Regions from separate parts of the Cytobacillus sp. OWB-43 genome, predicted to be linked through region 1. Evidence: riboswitches for the same ligand, from Rfam matches in the RefSeq annotation. Region 1 holds a riboswitch; the other holds the start of a gene.

The links. A riboswitch is a leader RNA that binds a small molecule or an ion and turns the genes downstream of it on or off. The one in region 1 is predicted to bind S-adenosylmethionine.
Positions count from the first base shown of each region.
Region 2: another riboswitch for S-adenosylmethionine. It lies ahead of U9M49_RS17545 (O-acetylhomoserine aminocarboxypropyltransferase/cysteine synthase family protein); the one in region 1 lies ahead of U9M49_RS13980 (2,3-diketo-5-methylthiopentyl-1-phosphate enolase).

Region 1 is NZ_JAYEFF010000003.1:250,334-258,214, forward strand. It holds gene U9M49_RS13955 (acryloyl-CoA reductase) at 19-1,005, shown strand; gene U9M49_RS13960 (GNAT family N-acetyltransferase) at 1,068-1,607, shown strand; gene U9M49_RS13965 (1,2-dihydroxy-3-keto-5-methylthiopentene dioxygenase) at 1,644-2,177, opposite strand; gene U9M49_RS13970 (methylthioribulose 1-phosphate dehydratase) at 2,164-2,793, opposite strand; gene U9M49_RS13975 (2-hydroxy-3-keto-5-methylthiopentenyl-1-phosphate phosphatase) at 2,790-3,455, opposite strand; gene U9M49_RS13980 (2,3-diketo-5-methylthiopentyl-1-phosphate enolase) at 3,459-4,673, opposite strand; SAM riboswitch class I at 4,772-4,875, opposite strand; SAM riboswitch class I at 5,077-5,230, shown strand; gene mtnK (S-methyl-5-thioribose kinase) at 5,377-6,561, shown strand; gene mtnA (S-methyl-5-thioribose-1-phosphate isomerase) at 6,558-7,610, shown strand; gene U9M49_RS13995 (sugar ABC transporter substrate-binding protein) at 7,607-7,881, shown strand, end outside.
Region 2 is NZ_JAYEFF010000005.1:150,918-158,798, forward strand. It holds gene U9M49_RS17510 (FAD-dependent monooxygenase) at 1-430, opposite strand, end outside; gene U9M49_RS17515 (cupin domain-containing protein) at 554-1,663, opposite strand; gene U9M49_RS17520 (DinB family protein) at 1,684-2,181, opposite strand; gene U9M49_RS17525 (fumarylacetoacetate hydrolase family protein) at 2,184-3,125, opposite strand; gene U9M49_RS17530 (IclR family transcriptional regulator) at 3,466-4,218, shown strand; gene U9M49_RS17535 (hypothetical protein) at 4,223-4,348, shown strand; gene U9M49_RS17540 (hypothetical protein) at 4,715-5,113, shown strand; SAM riboswitch class I at 5,201-5,292, shown strand; gene U9M49_RS17545 (O-acetylhomoserine aminocarboxypropyltransferase/cysteine synthase family protein) at 5,580-6,857, shown strand; gene U9M49_RS17550 (DUF1648 domain-containing protein) at 7,192-7,686, shown strand; gene U9M49_RS17555 (Parvovirus coat protein VP1-like protein) at 7,847-7,881, shown strand, end outside.

The sequences.
Region 1 (7,881 bases):
AAGGGTGGAGGAAGAGTAATGAGTTTTAAAGCAATAGTTGTAGATAAAGATGATAAAGATTTTTCTATCCAGTTGCGTCAACTTGAGGTAAGGGATTTACCTGCAGGAGAAGTATTAATTCAAGTAAAATACTCCGGAGTAAATTATAAGGACAGTTTAGCTAGTATACCTAATGGAAATATCGTTAAAGACTATCCAATGGTACCGGGCATTGACTTAGCGGGCATCGTTGTTTCATCTCAACATCCTGATTTTTCCAAAGGTGATGAAGTCATTGCTACGAGTTATGAAATTGGTGTATCCAGATACGGGGGGTATAGTGAATATGCACAAGTACCTGCACAATGGGTACTGCCACTTCCAAAAGGACTTACATTAAAGAAGGCAATGACGATTGGCACAGCTGGATTAACAGCGGCTCTTTCCATATTAAAATTAGAACAGAATGGTCTAACTGAAAATAGTGGGAAGGTGTTAGTTACTGGGGCTACTGGTGGCGTTGGGAGTTTTGCCGTTGCCTTGTTAGCTAACCGTGGCTATGAGGTCGTTGCAAGCACTGGAAAGAAGAATGAACGTGATTACTTAATGAACTTAGGAGCTTCTTCAGTGATTACAAGGGAAGAAGTGTATGATGGGAAGATAAGCGCATTAAGCAAGCAAAAATGGATAGCAGCGGTTGATCCTGTCGGTGGAGAGCCATTGGCATCCTTGTTAAGCCAAATTCAATATGGGGGTGCCGTAGCGGTTAGTGGTTTAACTGCTGGAACGAATTTACCTACGACGGTTTTTCCTTTTATTTTACGTGGGGTGAGTCTCTTGGGAGTTGATTCCGTTTTTTGTCCAATGGAGATGAGGAAAGAAGCTTGGGAACTATTAGCGGAAGAAAGTGATAAACTTCCGTTTGATCAGTTTATTTTTCAAGAAGTTTCATTGAGTGAAGTTGAGCATGTCTTGCCATTGCTTTTAAAAGGAGAAACGAGAGGAAGAGTACTTGTACACATATAGTATCTACTCACAATAACTTATAAAAAGGCGGTCCTAATTTCTGATAGAATGGAGCGAAAGACATGCAGTTGAAAAGTAACCGTCTCGTCATTCGATCGTATATGTATGAAGATTACGAAGCTTGGATAGCGGGATTAAAGAACCGTTTAGTATCGCAATCACGTCATGATGAAGGACGCCCACAAGATTTACCTGCTTATACTAAAGAAAAATTCAAGAAGAAAATCGAGCAATGGAGCAAGCAAGATGATGCCTGGCAATTATCTGAGTTTGGTATATTTAGAGAAAATGATGGTGCACATATAGGAAAAATAGAATTGTATCGAACACAGAGGAATGGCAAGGAGTTAGTACTACTTGGTTATGCAATTCACAATCAATATTGGCGAAAAGGATATGGAAAAGAAAGCGTAGTAACGATCATACCTTTTATTTTTGAATATTTACAACCTGAAAGAATAGAATTACATATTGATAGTGATAACCTCGCCTCCATTCATTTAGCAGAATCTATTGGTTTTAAATATGAAGAGAAACAGTCTCAATTTTCATTTGATAGTGGAGAATGGAGCGAATTTTTTATCTATTATTTAGAGAAATAAGGAGAGGCCCCCGATTATGAAGGAGCCTCCCTGATATTAAGCGTTCAATTTTTCTTTCTCGTAAACAGGTACCCAACCTTCTGGTGTAACAAAGAGGCGAATAGCAACAACTTTTCGATCATCAGATAAAGTAAAATAGTGGCGCGTGTTTACGGGTACAGAAATTAAATCACCTGGATCTAAATGGACTTCAAAAAACGATTCATCTTTTCCTTGGATAATAAAGACTCCATGCCCACTTACGATGAAGCGGACTTCATCATCGGTATGATGGTGTTCTCTTTGAAAGTTAATTAATAATTCATCTAAATTTGGCGTACTGTCTGAAAGTGAAATAACATCTGCAGCTTTGTAGCCGCGCTTTTCAGAAATGGTTTTGATTTCAGTTGAAAATGCATCTAGTATGGCTTGCTTTTCATCATCAGATAAATCGTATTTTTCGTGTAATGTCACTTCTAATTGCTCAATGTTCCAATTTTCATAGATGACTTCTTGTGCAGTTAAAAATGTAGATACCTCTTGTTGATCAGTAATCACTTTTTCTTCGTTTTTGAATTTAATAATGGCCATGTAAAACGCCTCCTTTTAATTGAATAAGAGATAATTTATATTGAAATAAAAATTCGCAAGCCTCTAATAATTTTTTCGCTTCAAACCCATCGACTCCCCAAACAGTAATCCCGTGGTTGTGAATTAAGACTGCACCTTTCTCTTTGCTGACGTAAGCAGAAAAGTGATCCGCTAATGTAGGGATATCCGCATCATTGCGAATGATCGGGATGGTGAGTATATCATCTTCTCCCCATAGTCCAAATGCTTTAATTAACTCTTGATGCTGAAAAGATACTACACCTTCTTGATAGAAAAGCTCAGAAATAACATTATTAGCAACTGTATGAACATGAAGACTTGCTCCTGATGACGTTTTCTTATAAATTTCACAATGTAATAAAGTCTCAGCTGAAGGTTTAGATGACGTGTTTTCTAGGGGCTTTCCTTCTAAGTCTACTAATAAAAAATCATTAGCTGTTCTCTTTCTTTTATCAAGTCCGCTTGAAGTGACTAAAAAGCTGTTTTCATCTACGCGAATGGATAAATTACCACTAGTACCCATAAACCAATCTCTGGCTGCTAATTCATCTTTAATATCAGCTAATGTATCCCACTTTGTTTCATACGTTGTCATGATTTCGCACCAACTAGTTCATCGAGGTATTCAATGCAATCATGGAAGGTTTCGAAAGGTGTATAAGAAATACCAGTTTCTTCACATTTTTGAATTAAGAAATCTCTAGCAAGTACGGCATCTGCTATTTTGGCTGCTTCAAAGTCTGTAATCGAATCTCCAATAAGAATATTAAAGTGTTCAGGAGAAGAGTGTTTTCTAATAATGGTTGGTTTACAACAGCCGCAACCTTGTGAAGAACATAGTTCATCACACTGGTGTGGATAGTGAATATCTATTGTTTCTAAAGCAAAGCTTGCGTGATTGCAAAATACTTTCGTAAATGGCCCATAAGGTTCAAGTACTGGTTCTAAAAAAAAGTCAATCCCACCACTAACAATATAAAGAGGGATACCGTTTTCATGTGTATATCTAACAAAAGCTGAAAATCCTTCACGAATTTCTGCACTATTTAATACAAAATGGATAATCTCTTCTTTTTTACTTGTTGGTAAAAGTGAGAAGAGATTTTTAACACCCTCTTGGATAGAGATATTTTGAGCTAAAATATCTTCCTTGATCTGTTTTGCCTCAATAGGACCGAAATGCTCCATAATCTTTACAATGTTGTCGTTATTCGTAATTGTTCCATCGAAATCACAAAAAATCATTGGTTTTGTCATCTTTTATGACGTACCTCCCCATTTTGCTAATGCTGCTTCTAATTCTTGCGCTTTTGTTGCACGATGAGTATTTTGTTGTATGACGTGATCAATGGCTTGCCTAAAAGCTCTCACGCCAGCTGCTGCTCCTTCAGGATGACCATGGACCCCGCCGCCAGCATTAATTATACAATCATTGCCAAAGTCATGATAAAGCAACGGCACTAAACCTGGATGAATGCCTGCTGAAGGGACCGGGAATGCCTGATTCAAGCCATTTTCTTCGGTTAACTGTCTAGCGATAGCTAAGGTTTTTTCTTTTTCCATGGCAACAGAACCATATGGAGAAGGAAATAAAGAGAAATCTGCGCCTGCTAAGCGAGTAAGATTACCGAGTAATAAATCAGGAGCCACACCATAGAAGTTTGAAGAAGTATAGGCCCCACTATATGCAGGATGTGCCATGATAGGTAACTGCACTTCATTGTTTTCAGCTAGTGTTTGGAGCATATCTAGACCGTAAGTGTGAACATTGAATAATAATGCATCCGCACCTAATTCGCTCGCATGTTTTGCTTTATCTACTAAATCCATTGTTCTCCCAGATAAATTGACTGCATAAAGTGTCCTTTTTCCAGTCTTTTCATAGACTTCATCTAGTATTTCTTTACCTGCGATAATTCGGTCTTCAAAAGAGATGTTGACATCAAAAAGAATTTCATCATCTTTTACAATATCAACGCCCCCCATAGCCTGGTCTCTTAACTGTTCTCTTAAAAAGTGAATATCCCTGCCGATAATGCCTTTAAATATACTCATAAGTAATGGGCGGTCTTGAATATTTAGTTTCGATCTTATATTTTTTATACCGAATTTTGGTCCAGGAAAACGGGAAAGATCCTCATTATCAAATTCCAGATTTAATAATTTTACTTCACCATCTAGAGATAACTTTCCAAATACAGTTGTTAAGATTGCTGGAATATCAAATGTGAAATTATATGTAGGGTAGGCGATACTAATTTCGCACCTTACTTCACCGAATCGATTGGGATGTTCATCATCATAAAATTCTTGTAGTGCAGTGACTCTGCCTTTATGTTTTAGTAATTGTTTTTGCTCAAGTAATGGTAACGCTGTCCACGAGCCTATCGTTAATCCTAAAGCGATATCCTCTGCTTTTTTCTCTAATGAACCGGGTCTTGCGTATACTTGATAAGTTGCAATTACATCTCCCATATGAGAACCCTCCCTGATGATTTCGAATTAACATTGACAATAAAAAACCCTCTTCTTAATCAATAAGAAGAGGGTTAGTTCGCAGTGATAGAACCTTCTCCTTATCTGTCAGCATGATTGCTGCAAGAATTAGCACCGTGTTCATTTAGAATCGGTTGCCGGGCTTCATCGGGCTCGTCCCTCCGCCTGCTCTTGATAAGAAAATTTATGATTATCGTTTTAAATTTTTGCACAATTGTATTATGTCACCAGGTGTTTTATCTGTCAACAGAGAATTTTTTACGTTATATGACAAAATTCTTTTAACCTTAAAAAGATGAAAAGTTTTAAAAAAAAGATTGACACTTTTTTATAATCGGTGCTAGTATTTGCTCAAGATATTTCAAAAAATGAATCTTTTATACTCTTATCAAGAGCAGGTGGAGGGAAATATGGCCCGATGAAACCCAGCAACCGACCGTAATATCGTTGTGAAACGAGGCGCAGCTAGAGAATTTCTGCGCCTAATGTAAGGCACGGTGCTAATTCCATTCAGAAGTTATTCTGAAAGATGAGAGGCAAAATCGTAATGACGAATGCCTCTTTCTGTACAGGAAAGGGGCATTTTTGTTTCTGTAATGACAAAGCAGGTCCGACTACATCTCTTCATGTAGTCACCCCTGTTTTGTGCCACAGATAAATAAAGAAATAAGGGGGAAGAGATATGGCTGTTTTAGATAATATAGGTTATCGCGCTTTGACAGAGGAATCAGCGTGTGAATACGTGAAGAGTTTAAAACTGTTTTTACCGGATGAAAAAATGACGGTGGAAGAGATTGGTGATGGTAATTTGAATTATGTTTACCGTATTACTTCTAATCATAAAAGTGTAATTATTAAGCAAGCACTCCCTTATGCAAAAGTAGTCGGAGAAAGCTGGCCTCTAACACTTAAACGTGCAAAACTGGAGGCAGAAGTGCTTAAGAAGCATGGTGAATTCGTTCCTCACCTCCTCCCAGCAGTACTAGCATCAGATGAAGAGCTAGCATTAACTGTGATGGAGGATCTTTCCCATTTGACAATTGTAAGAGACGGATTGATTCAAGGGGATCATTATCCGAATTTATCAGCTCATATTGGTGAGTACTTAGCAAAGACATTGTTTTCAACTTCAGATTTTGCTCTTCATCCGTTTGAGAAAAAGAAATTGGTCGCTAAATTTTCAAATCCTGAACTATGTAAAATCACTGAGGATTTAGTATTCACCGATCCATTTTTTGATGTGGAAACGAATGATTTTGAAGCTGAGTTGGCTGAAGTGGTTCAGCAACTATGGGCTAATGACAAGTTGAAACTTGAAGTAGCCAAAATAAAATATGCTTTTCTCACAGAAGCAGAGAGCTTACTACATGGTGACCTACATACAGGGAGTATATTTGCGAGTAAGAGTGAGACGAAGGTGATCGATCCTGAGTTCGGCTTTTATGGTCCGATTGGATTTGATGTCGGTCAATATATTGCCCATCTCATTTTCCAAGTACTTGTACGAAACGAAAACGATAGAATCGTTATTCTTCAACAGATAGAAGAAGTATGGGATGTGTTTTCTCAATATTTTTCAGAAGCTTGGCAAAATTCTGTTGTTAATCCTTTTACGAAAGTACCAGGCGCTCTAGAGTCTTTTCTAGCTAAAGTATTTAAAGATGCTATCGGAGTAGTAGGGTGTGAATTAATTCGGAGAACAATCGGATTGTCGCATGTGAAGGATCTTGATGGAATAGAAGATAGTTCAATTAGATTATATGTGAAGAAGGCAACGATTCAATTAGGTTCATCCTTGATTATTAATCGCAAAAACATAGTAACAATCTCGCAACTTCTTAAGGAACTGGAGGCGTATACATCATGAGTATACCAACACCAATTGAATGGCAAGAAGGTAGATTGAAAATTCTTGATCAAACCTTATTACCCCATCAAACAAGATGGATAGAACTCGAAACCATTGAAGATGTCTTTGAGGCAATTATTCAGTTGAAAGTAAGAGGGGCGCCAGCTATTGGAATTACTGCTGCTTATGGTTTAGCGATTGCTGCAAAAAAATACGAAGGGGTCGACATTGAAACTTTCCATCTTAGAATTCATGAAGATTATCTTTATCTAGCGGGCTCTAGACCGACAGCTGTTAATTTGTTCTGGGCTTTGGATCGAATGATGAAAGTAATAGAAACGCTGTATTCAACAGAGGAGACAATTATCAGTTTGGAGCAAGAAGCAAAGAAAATACATCAAGAAGACGAGGAGATTTGTCGCCAAATTGGTGAAAATGCACTAAGTCTATTGAATGGAAGGAAAAAGGTATTAACGATTTGCAATGCGGGGACGATTGCTACGGGAAAATATGGTACAGCGCTAGCGCCGTTTCATTTAGGCAAGGAGAAGGGTGTTGACTTTCAAGTATATGCTTGTGAAACGAGACCGGTTCTTCAGGGAGCGCGCCTAACTGCTTGGGAGCTTCAACAGTCCAATGTGGATGTGACGGTCATTACTGATAATATGGCTGCTCATACCATAGCAACCAAGGGGATTGAAGCGATTATAGTCGGGGCCGATCGTATTGCCAGCAATGGAGATACAGCGAATAAAATCGGTACATGGCAACTAGCTATTTTAGCAAACTATTTTCAAATTCCTTTCTATATAGCTGCGCCATTATCGACATTTGACTTTTCTATCGCATCAGGGGCAGATATTCCGATTGAGGAGAGGTTGGCAGAAGAGGTGACTCATATTGGGCCAAACCAGATCACACCAGAAGGAACGAAAGTGTTTAATCCGGCGTTTGATGTGACAACGGCTAATTTAATTACTGCAATTATTACTGAAAAAGGCATTTTTGAAGCTGATCGAAACAAATTGGCACAATTGAATAAAGCAGAAGAGGGAGTTAGGGCATGAAGAACAATCGTATACTATTAGCGTTTCTTATTATTTTTATTTTAATCTTGGCAGGCTGCCAGCCAAAAGGAAGCAATTCAAGTAGTGAAGCAACTGCATCAACTAAAGAGAATAGTGTACATCCGTTAGCTAATAAAAAGATCGCACTAATCATGCAAATTAATTTAGGAACTTTTTCTGCACAATATATTGAAGGGGTAAAAGAGCAGGTAGAAAAGTTTGGTGGAACCGTTCAAGTATTTACTTCTGAAGGTGACTTAGCAAAAATGGC
Region 2 (7,881 bases), on a different contig from region 1:
CTTGATCGTTTTCTTCTGTTGTCGTAATTTTTTGGTTTGTTGCTAGTTCAATATATGGGTTTTCCTGACAAGCTTCAAGAAGCACACGATGTAGATCAGAGCGGTGTAATACAATATAAGGAGCACCGTATCTCTCTCTGTAAACCTCTCCTAAATCAAGTGCTGATAATTCTTTACCAGAGAATGCATCCATAAGTACAAGACGTTTAGGGAATACAGCGATTTCATTGATTTTATCCATTACGCCTAAGCGTTGCAAAACATTTGTCGCATTCGCTGCAAGTTGGATACCAGCTCCAACTTCACCGAATTCAGGTGCTTGTTCAAGCACTTTTACATATTGGTTATTTTCTGCTACACCTAATGCAGTAGCTAAACCGCCGATTCCTCCACCGATTACAATAAATGGATTCTGTGCTGTGTTTGTCATTATGTTTATCCTCCTTTTGTTTTACAAAAATAAATATTCTGTTTTATAAGCGTTTTCATTTACTTTTATATTTCGAATCTTTTAAGAACAACCGAGGCACTGTGCCCGGTTGTTCTTGTGCAATTAACGGAAAGCTTTAAATTCGCCTATGATTTTTTGTTCTCCGTTGTTTTCTTCAAGGTTTTGAGATTTTTCTAAGTCAAATCGCTCCATAATGGGTAGGTCATTTACTGAGAAAAGGTAGCTATCTTCAGCAGGTACATGTTCGTGCCATGCCCAGTTTGGAATACAGAAGTAATCTCCTTTTTTCCAATCGAATCGTTCACCGTTTATTACTGTATAACCAGAACCTTGATGTACTTGGTAAATAGTAGAATGTGTGTGACGATGTGCCTTTGTACGGAAGCCTTTTGGTAATAATTGCATCCAAGCTCCCATTGTTGGATTAGCTGTTTGTCCGTTCGATGGATTGATATATTCAACAGCGTAGCCATCATATGGATCTGGCTCAAATCTAGTTAATCCTTTAATCGCATCTTCTGTACGTTTCCACTTGTAATTTGCGAGTGGTGCCACGCTTGAATAGCGGTCATTAATTGGTCTTACCATTCCGCCACTGTATCTTTGTTCAGAGAAGTTATCTGGGCGAGTCGGCGTTTCAATCTTATTAGGGAATGGTTCAAAGAATGTACCACCGATTGAATAGATGGTAGGAATATCAAGTGCATCCATCCAAATCATTGGTTTATCACCTACATGGCCATGTCCATGCCAGAGGTTCTTTGGTGTAATAAGGAAGTCGCCTTCTTGCATGAAGATACGTTCACCTTCAACAATTGTGTAAGCTCCTTCTCCATCAGTAATAAAACGCAGAGCACTTTGAGAGTGACGGTGTGAAGGTGCTACTTCACCAGGAAGTAGCAGCTGCACAGCAGCATACAATGTTTGAGTAGTTGAAGCCCATCCCCATGGTTGTCTATAAGTCAACCCGGGGTTTTGAAAGTAAATCGCGCGTCTTTCTCCACCACGGTCAGGTGTGAAGATTTTAGCAGCTTCGGATAATTTTTTCTTTAAAAGCTCATCTGACCATAAATATGGCACAGCATGTGGTTTTGGTGTATGGTTCATCAGTGCTGGGATGGCTTCCCATAATGGACCGAGATGATATTCTTGGATTTCTTTCGTAAAGTCCTTTACGTCTTGATCCTCCATATATGCATGTTTTTCAGCCATAATATTTCGCCACCTTAATATTATTTTGCTAGCTTAGACAAGTTACGTTGAATTTGGTTGTAATGACCAGCGGCATGTTCATCGATAAAGTGATCGGCAATAAAGAATACAGATTTATTACCGAATTTTGCAAAGTTACGATGAGGTGATTCCTGAGCCAATGTGTCAGCAGATAAAACAGATAATTTGGTTTGAACATCTTGTTTTATTTGCGATAATTTTTTCAATTCGTCTTCAACTGATTGGTGTTCAGTATTTTCGACTGCTGCAAGGCGAGCAGGGTCCTGTAAGCCTCGTCCCCATTGGGAACCCGGGGCTTTTACAACTGTATCTATTTCACCTAGCCAATAAGGTAGGGCCTCGTTTAAATGAGTAATAACCTGCATAATGGACCATTCTTCTTTTGATGGGTTCCAACGTATGGTTTCTTCAGATAATCCTGAAACGGTTTCAATGATTTGATTTAATGATGTTTGAATAGACTCAATAGATTGCTGAATCGTTTTCGTTTCGCTCATAATTATTTTTCCACCTTTGAAACTTTATTTTCGAGAACGCCGACTTTATCTACTTCAATGCGAACGACATCGCCATCTTTCAAGAATACTTGAGGATCACGAGCAAATCCTACGCCTCCAGGTGTCCCTGTTAATACGATATCACCAGGTTCTAAAGTCATTAAGTTAGATAAGAATTCAACAAGCGTTGGAACATCAAAGACAAAGTTGGCTGTATTCGTTTTTTGTCTTTCTTCCCCATTAACAGTTAAAAGAACACCTAAACCAGATGGATCTTGTAATTCATCAGAAGTGATTAACCAAGGACCCATTGGTGCACTACCTTCAACTGTTTTACCTTGCAACCATTGAAGTGTGCGACGTTGGATATCGCGGTAAGTGACGTCATTAGCGATTGTATATCCTGCTACATAATTGAGTGCGTCTTCTTTTGCTACGTTTCTAGCTTTTTTACCTACAACAAAAGCAAATTCAGCTTCGTAATCTAATTGTTCAGAAATTGGATAGAATGGAATATCATCTTGTGGTCCAATCACTGTGTTGGCAAATTTAGCAAATACTACTGGGTGAGGCGGTAATTCTCTTCCCATTTCTGCAATATGTTCACGGTAGTTATGACCTACACAAATAATTTTTCCGGGTTTTGTTACAGGTGCTTCGATTTTTACATCTTCAAATGCATGTACAAGTGGATGTTTGAACGATTCACGATTATTTAATGCATAATCAACCATTTCCTTTGCGATGGAAAGGCTTTCATTTCCCCCTTGTAGGAAACCTTCCATTTGTGCTGGAATGTACGCTTCAGCAATTAATTCAGAACGTAGTTTACCTTCTGCTTCAAGGAAAGCTTGGTAAGCAAAGTTTAAGTCTACTACTTCATTTCCTTCTGTAACTGCTCCGATACGTGTGTTGTTATTGTGAGTGAAAGTAACTAATTTCATATTCAAACTCCTTTATGAAAAGTTTTTTTTGTCTAGGAATTGCGTGATCAAAGAGTAAAACGCTTTGTGTGGAAGTGTTAGGCATAAAACCTTTATTAATGAGCGTTTATTAGACTCTTTCTTCATTGGTTGTTTAATATTCCATTAATAGTGAACGATGTTATCTATTAATGATAAATTTATAGTATCCTAATTTTCAGATAAACTCAAGAGAATTTGTTGTGGTTTTTTAAACTTTTTGAAAAATAACTCCTTTCAAAAGGATGCAAAACATGGCTGAAATCAGAAAATATAGTGTTTTTCTGATATACTAAAAAAAATATAAAATAGGGGTTTTTACATGAAAAATCAAAAACAAGCTACGATCCAATCGATCCAAGTTGGTATGAGAATTATTGACCTATTAGTTGCTAGCGGAGAACCATTGAGGTTATCTGATATACAGGAAAAAACAGGAATTACAAAAAGTAATCTTTATAAATACTTGAACACTTTTACGGAATTAGACATTCTATACAAGGACAAACATAATGGACAATATCAACTTGGAAGTAAATTAATTGAATATGGGGTGGCAGCTATAGGGCAGGAAGATGTGATTTCACGTGTTCTACCCTATTTGAAGGATTTAAGTCATCAACTAGACAATACGTGCCTATTAACTACGTGGACATATAATGGTCCAATTATCTCGAAAATATGGAACCCGGGACATGCCTATAATATTGGTGCACAGCTCGGTTCACTTTTACCACCGCTTTCATCGACTGGGAAAATATTCGAGAGCTTCCTTGATTCAGCAACAACTAAAGATTGGATTAAGGTTATGGGGAAAGAAGGAAAAGGGAATGCGGTAGAAGAAATCAACCGCGTAAGGCAGGAACGGATTGCCTTTGCTAAGGAGCCTTTGATTCCTACTGTATCTTCTGTGTCTATACCAATCTTTAATTACAATCAAGAATTATTAAGTGCGATAACAGTAGTTGGTTTCTCAGAGTCGATTCCAAAAGACCCCTCTGCAGATAAAAGTCAATCTATTATAAAAGTAGGAAAAGAAATCTCTGCACAATTTGGCTATCGAGCGAGGGGCTGAATGATTGAATCCTACTCTATATGAGGCGGTTGCATCGAAGGGAAAGTTATTTGCCATAGCTAAAAGAGATTTAGTTATGGTCCATGTAAAAGAGCAAAACGAAGCTAAAAAGAAGCAAATCGAAGTATGAGCCATGTAAAAGAGAGAAACGAAGCTAACAAAGAATCAAATTGAAGTATGAGCCATGTAAAAGAGAGGAACAAGGCTAACAAAGAATCAAATTGAAGTATGAGCCGGGTAAAAGGGCAAAACAAAGCTTACATAAATAGCTGGATATGCATCTAGTAGTGGAAGGGTGATTTCACCTTTCATTCAAATGCGTAAGAAAAATTAGAAATTATTGTATCCCCCTTATATCCCAGCTACTTGGTTTAATTTAGACTAAAACTACACACCACCCGACTCCTTAATTGAAAATAGTTTCATGTGATTTTATTGAATATTTAAAAGAGAAGGTCTATAATTTTATATAAATAGTAAAGGTGGTGCTCTAATAGTGAACAGCAAGGATATGTCCAATCATGTATTTTTTGATATATTAGCAGAGAAAATTAAAAGAGATAGTCATGAAGAGTACAATCAATTTGTTAATTATGTAAACGTATTAGCTGAGGATAAAGGGTGGAAGGAATTACAAGAAGAGGTTGTTCATTTACAAGCTTTTCTTTCATATTTAGATGATAAGTTAGCTATCATCGATGATTATGAAGATATTATGAATATGAAAGCAACTTTGCTTGATATGATTGTTAACGATTTAAATGATACGTCTGTTTATCTTTTAGTGGAGGCTCTTATGTATAATAAAGAGCTGAATTATTTGCAATCCTTTGTATCTCCAGTTGAATATTGGGTGTCAGTAATAAAGGCAAAAGAAAGACTTTGTGCTGCATAAAAGATTTATTATAAAAAGCTGTTGACAGCGCCGGATGATAAGGTTATTCTGATTAATAATTAATGACTCTTAAAATTTAAAAAATTCAATTTATCAAGAGAGGTGGAGGGACTGGCCCTTTGAAGCCTCAGCAACCGACCAAAACTAGGTAACGGTGCTAATTCCAAGATAGATAAGTTGAGGATATGGCGATATATCGTGAGCCCCTCTTCTTTAGCAAGAGGGGCTTTATCTATGCCGATTAGACGACTAAAGGCGGCTTTCGATGGAAGAGTACAATCTCTTTTTATTGAAAGTGGTCTTTTTTCTGCTCTTGAAAAAAGGTGTTGGACATAAAAAATTGATGTTTCAAATTCAATTTATGAAAAAACAACCATTGTGCTGGCATATTCAAAAGCTCATCACTGATAGATGGTTCCGAGTCGAGTTTGTTTATTATAAGTGAAATGTGAGAGGAGAATGAAAAATGAATCATCACCAGTTTGATACAATAGCGCTTCATGGGGGGCAAGTGCCAGATCCTGTTACAAAGTCGAGAGCCGTACCAATATACATGACTTCATCCTATGTGTTTGAAGATACCGATCATGCAGCAAGCTTATTTCAGATGCAAGAGCCTGGCTTTATTTATTCAAGGAATGCAAATCCAACCAATGCAGTGTTTGAGGAGAGAATGGCACAGTTAGAAGGTGGCGTAGCCTCATTTGCTGTTTCATCTGGGCAAGCAGCGATTTCCATTGCCCTTTTAACACTTGCAAGAGCAGGCGATGAGATAGTTTCTACACAGGCTCTTTATGGTGGTACCTACCATTTATTTGCAGAAACGTTTAGTAAATTCGGTATCAATGTTCATTTTGTTGATGGGACGGACTTTACATCTTTAGAAGGAAAAATTAATAAAAGGACAAAGGCGATTTTCACAGAGACAATTGGCAACCCGAATATGGAGGTAGCCCATTTAGAAAAGTTAAGTGAGATAGCGAAACGTCACGGCCTACCATTAGTAGTAGATAATACATTTACTACGCCATTTTTACTAAAACCACTTGCATTTGGCGCGGATATAGTCGTTCATTCAGCAACTAAATTTATTGGTGGACATGGTACGGCAATCGGTGGGGTGATTGTAGATGGAGGAAGATTCGAATGGAGTAACGAAAGATTTCCTTCCTTTAATGAGAAAAAGCCTGCTATTGGTAATCGCAGCTATGTTGAAATTTCTAGGGAAAAAGCTTTTATTCTTAAAGCAAGATTTGAACTTGGCCATGACTTAGGGGCAACGCTGTCTGCCTTCAATAGCTGGTTATTTATTCAAGGTCTGGAGTCATTAAGTGTCAGAGTAGAAAAGCAAGTCGCTAATGCACAAGTTTTGGCTAAACGGTTAGGAGAGTTACCTCATATTTCTTGGGTGAACTACCCTGGGTTAGAAAGCCATCCACAATATCATCTCGGGAAAAAGTATTTTCCGAGTGGGGCAGGTGCAATCTTTACATTTGGCATCAAAGGGGGAATCAGTACAGCTAAAAGGTTTATCAACTCACTAAAGCTGGTATCACATTTAGCAAATGTTGGTGACGCGAAAACGCTCATTATTCATCCAGCGAGTACAACACATGCTCGTCTTTCACCTGGACAACAAGCGGAGGCGGGTGTGAGTCCCGAAATGATCCGCCTTTCTGTTGGCTTAGAGGATCCTGTAGATGTGATGGCTGATATCACGCAAGCGTTAAAACAATGTACGTAGGTTTATTACGATTTGCATTATAAAGGGTGAAAAGTGTGAAGTTAAACTGCTTATCAAAGAACCATTCTTTATTCCTTTACCATATACTTTGTTGATCGCATGTCTCAGGCGATTCACCTCATACAGTATGAATGACAATATTTTTCTCAAACAGAGCCATCAACACTGATATCTTACCATTACGACGCGCCTGTTTCCTTTCATGAAAAGGGGGATAGAGCCATCGCGTAATTCCCTGTATGAACTAGTTGCCTTTGATTATCTAATGGATGAAACCTTTTTATCTTTCCTTCGTATGTATTAAAAAGACGAACGGAAAGAGGAGGAATGGGGTATGGATAGACCAGTACTTAAATTGCCTCGTACTAAATGGGAATGGGGATGCGACATACTTGGTCTTATTGTATTCATTGGGTCGATTGTATTCTTAGTTGTTTCTTGGTCAGCTATACCTGAACAAGTACCGGGTCATTACAATGCTTCAGGGGAAGTTGATCGGTGGGGTTCTAAATATGAATTATTTATCTTACCAATTATCGGCGTGTTTCTATGGTTCATGATGGGGATATTTGAACGGTTTCCTCATATTCATAATTACCCTGCACGCATCAATGAATCAAATGCAGCCGCATTTTACTTAACGAGTAGAAAAATGCTAAATGTCATAAAGAATATTTGCCTCGCATTATTCGGCTTTATACTTATACAATCCATTAGAGTAGCATTAGGATGGGCGGACTCTTTAAGCATTTGGTTTCTGCCAGTGTTTTTACTTGCCACGATAGTTCCAATTATATTTACTTTGATTAAGTTTAGTCGAATTCAATAGTTGCCAACTTATCCTTTTTGGATAGGTTGGCTTTTTTATGTTATTTGACCAATAAGCACTGAAATAAATTGATAAAAAAATATTCCCCTATTAGGTAAGGTCACAGGCGAAATGGACTTACTGTTTGTAATATATATAAAAGGATAAGAAGGTGAAAATAGTGAACAGGTTTAATAAAAAAGGTTTTTGTTTGCC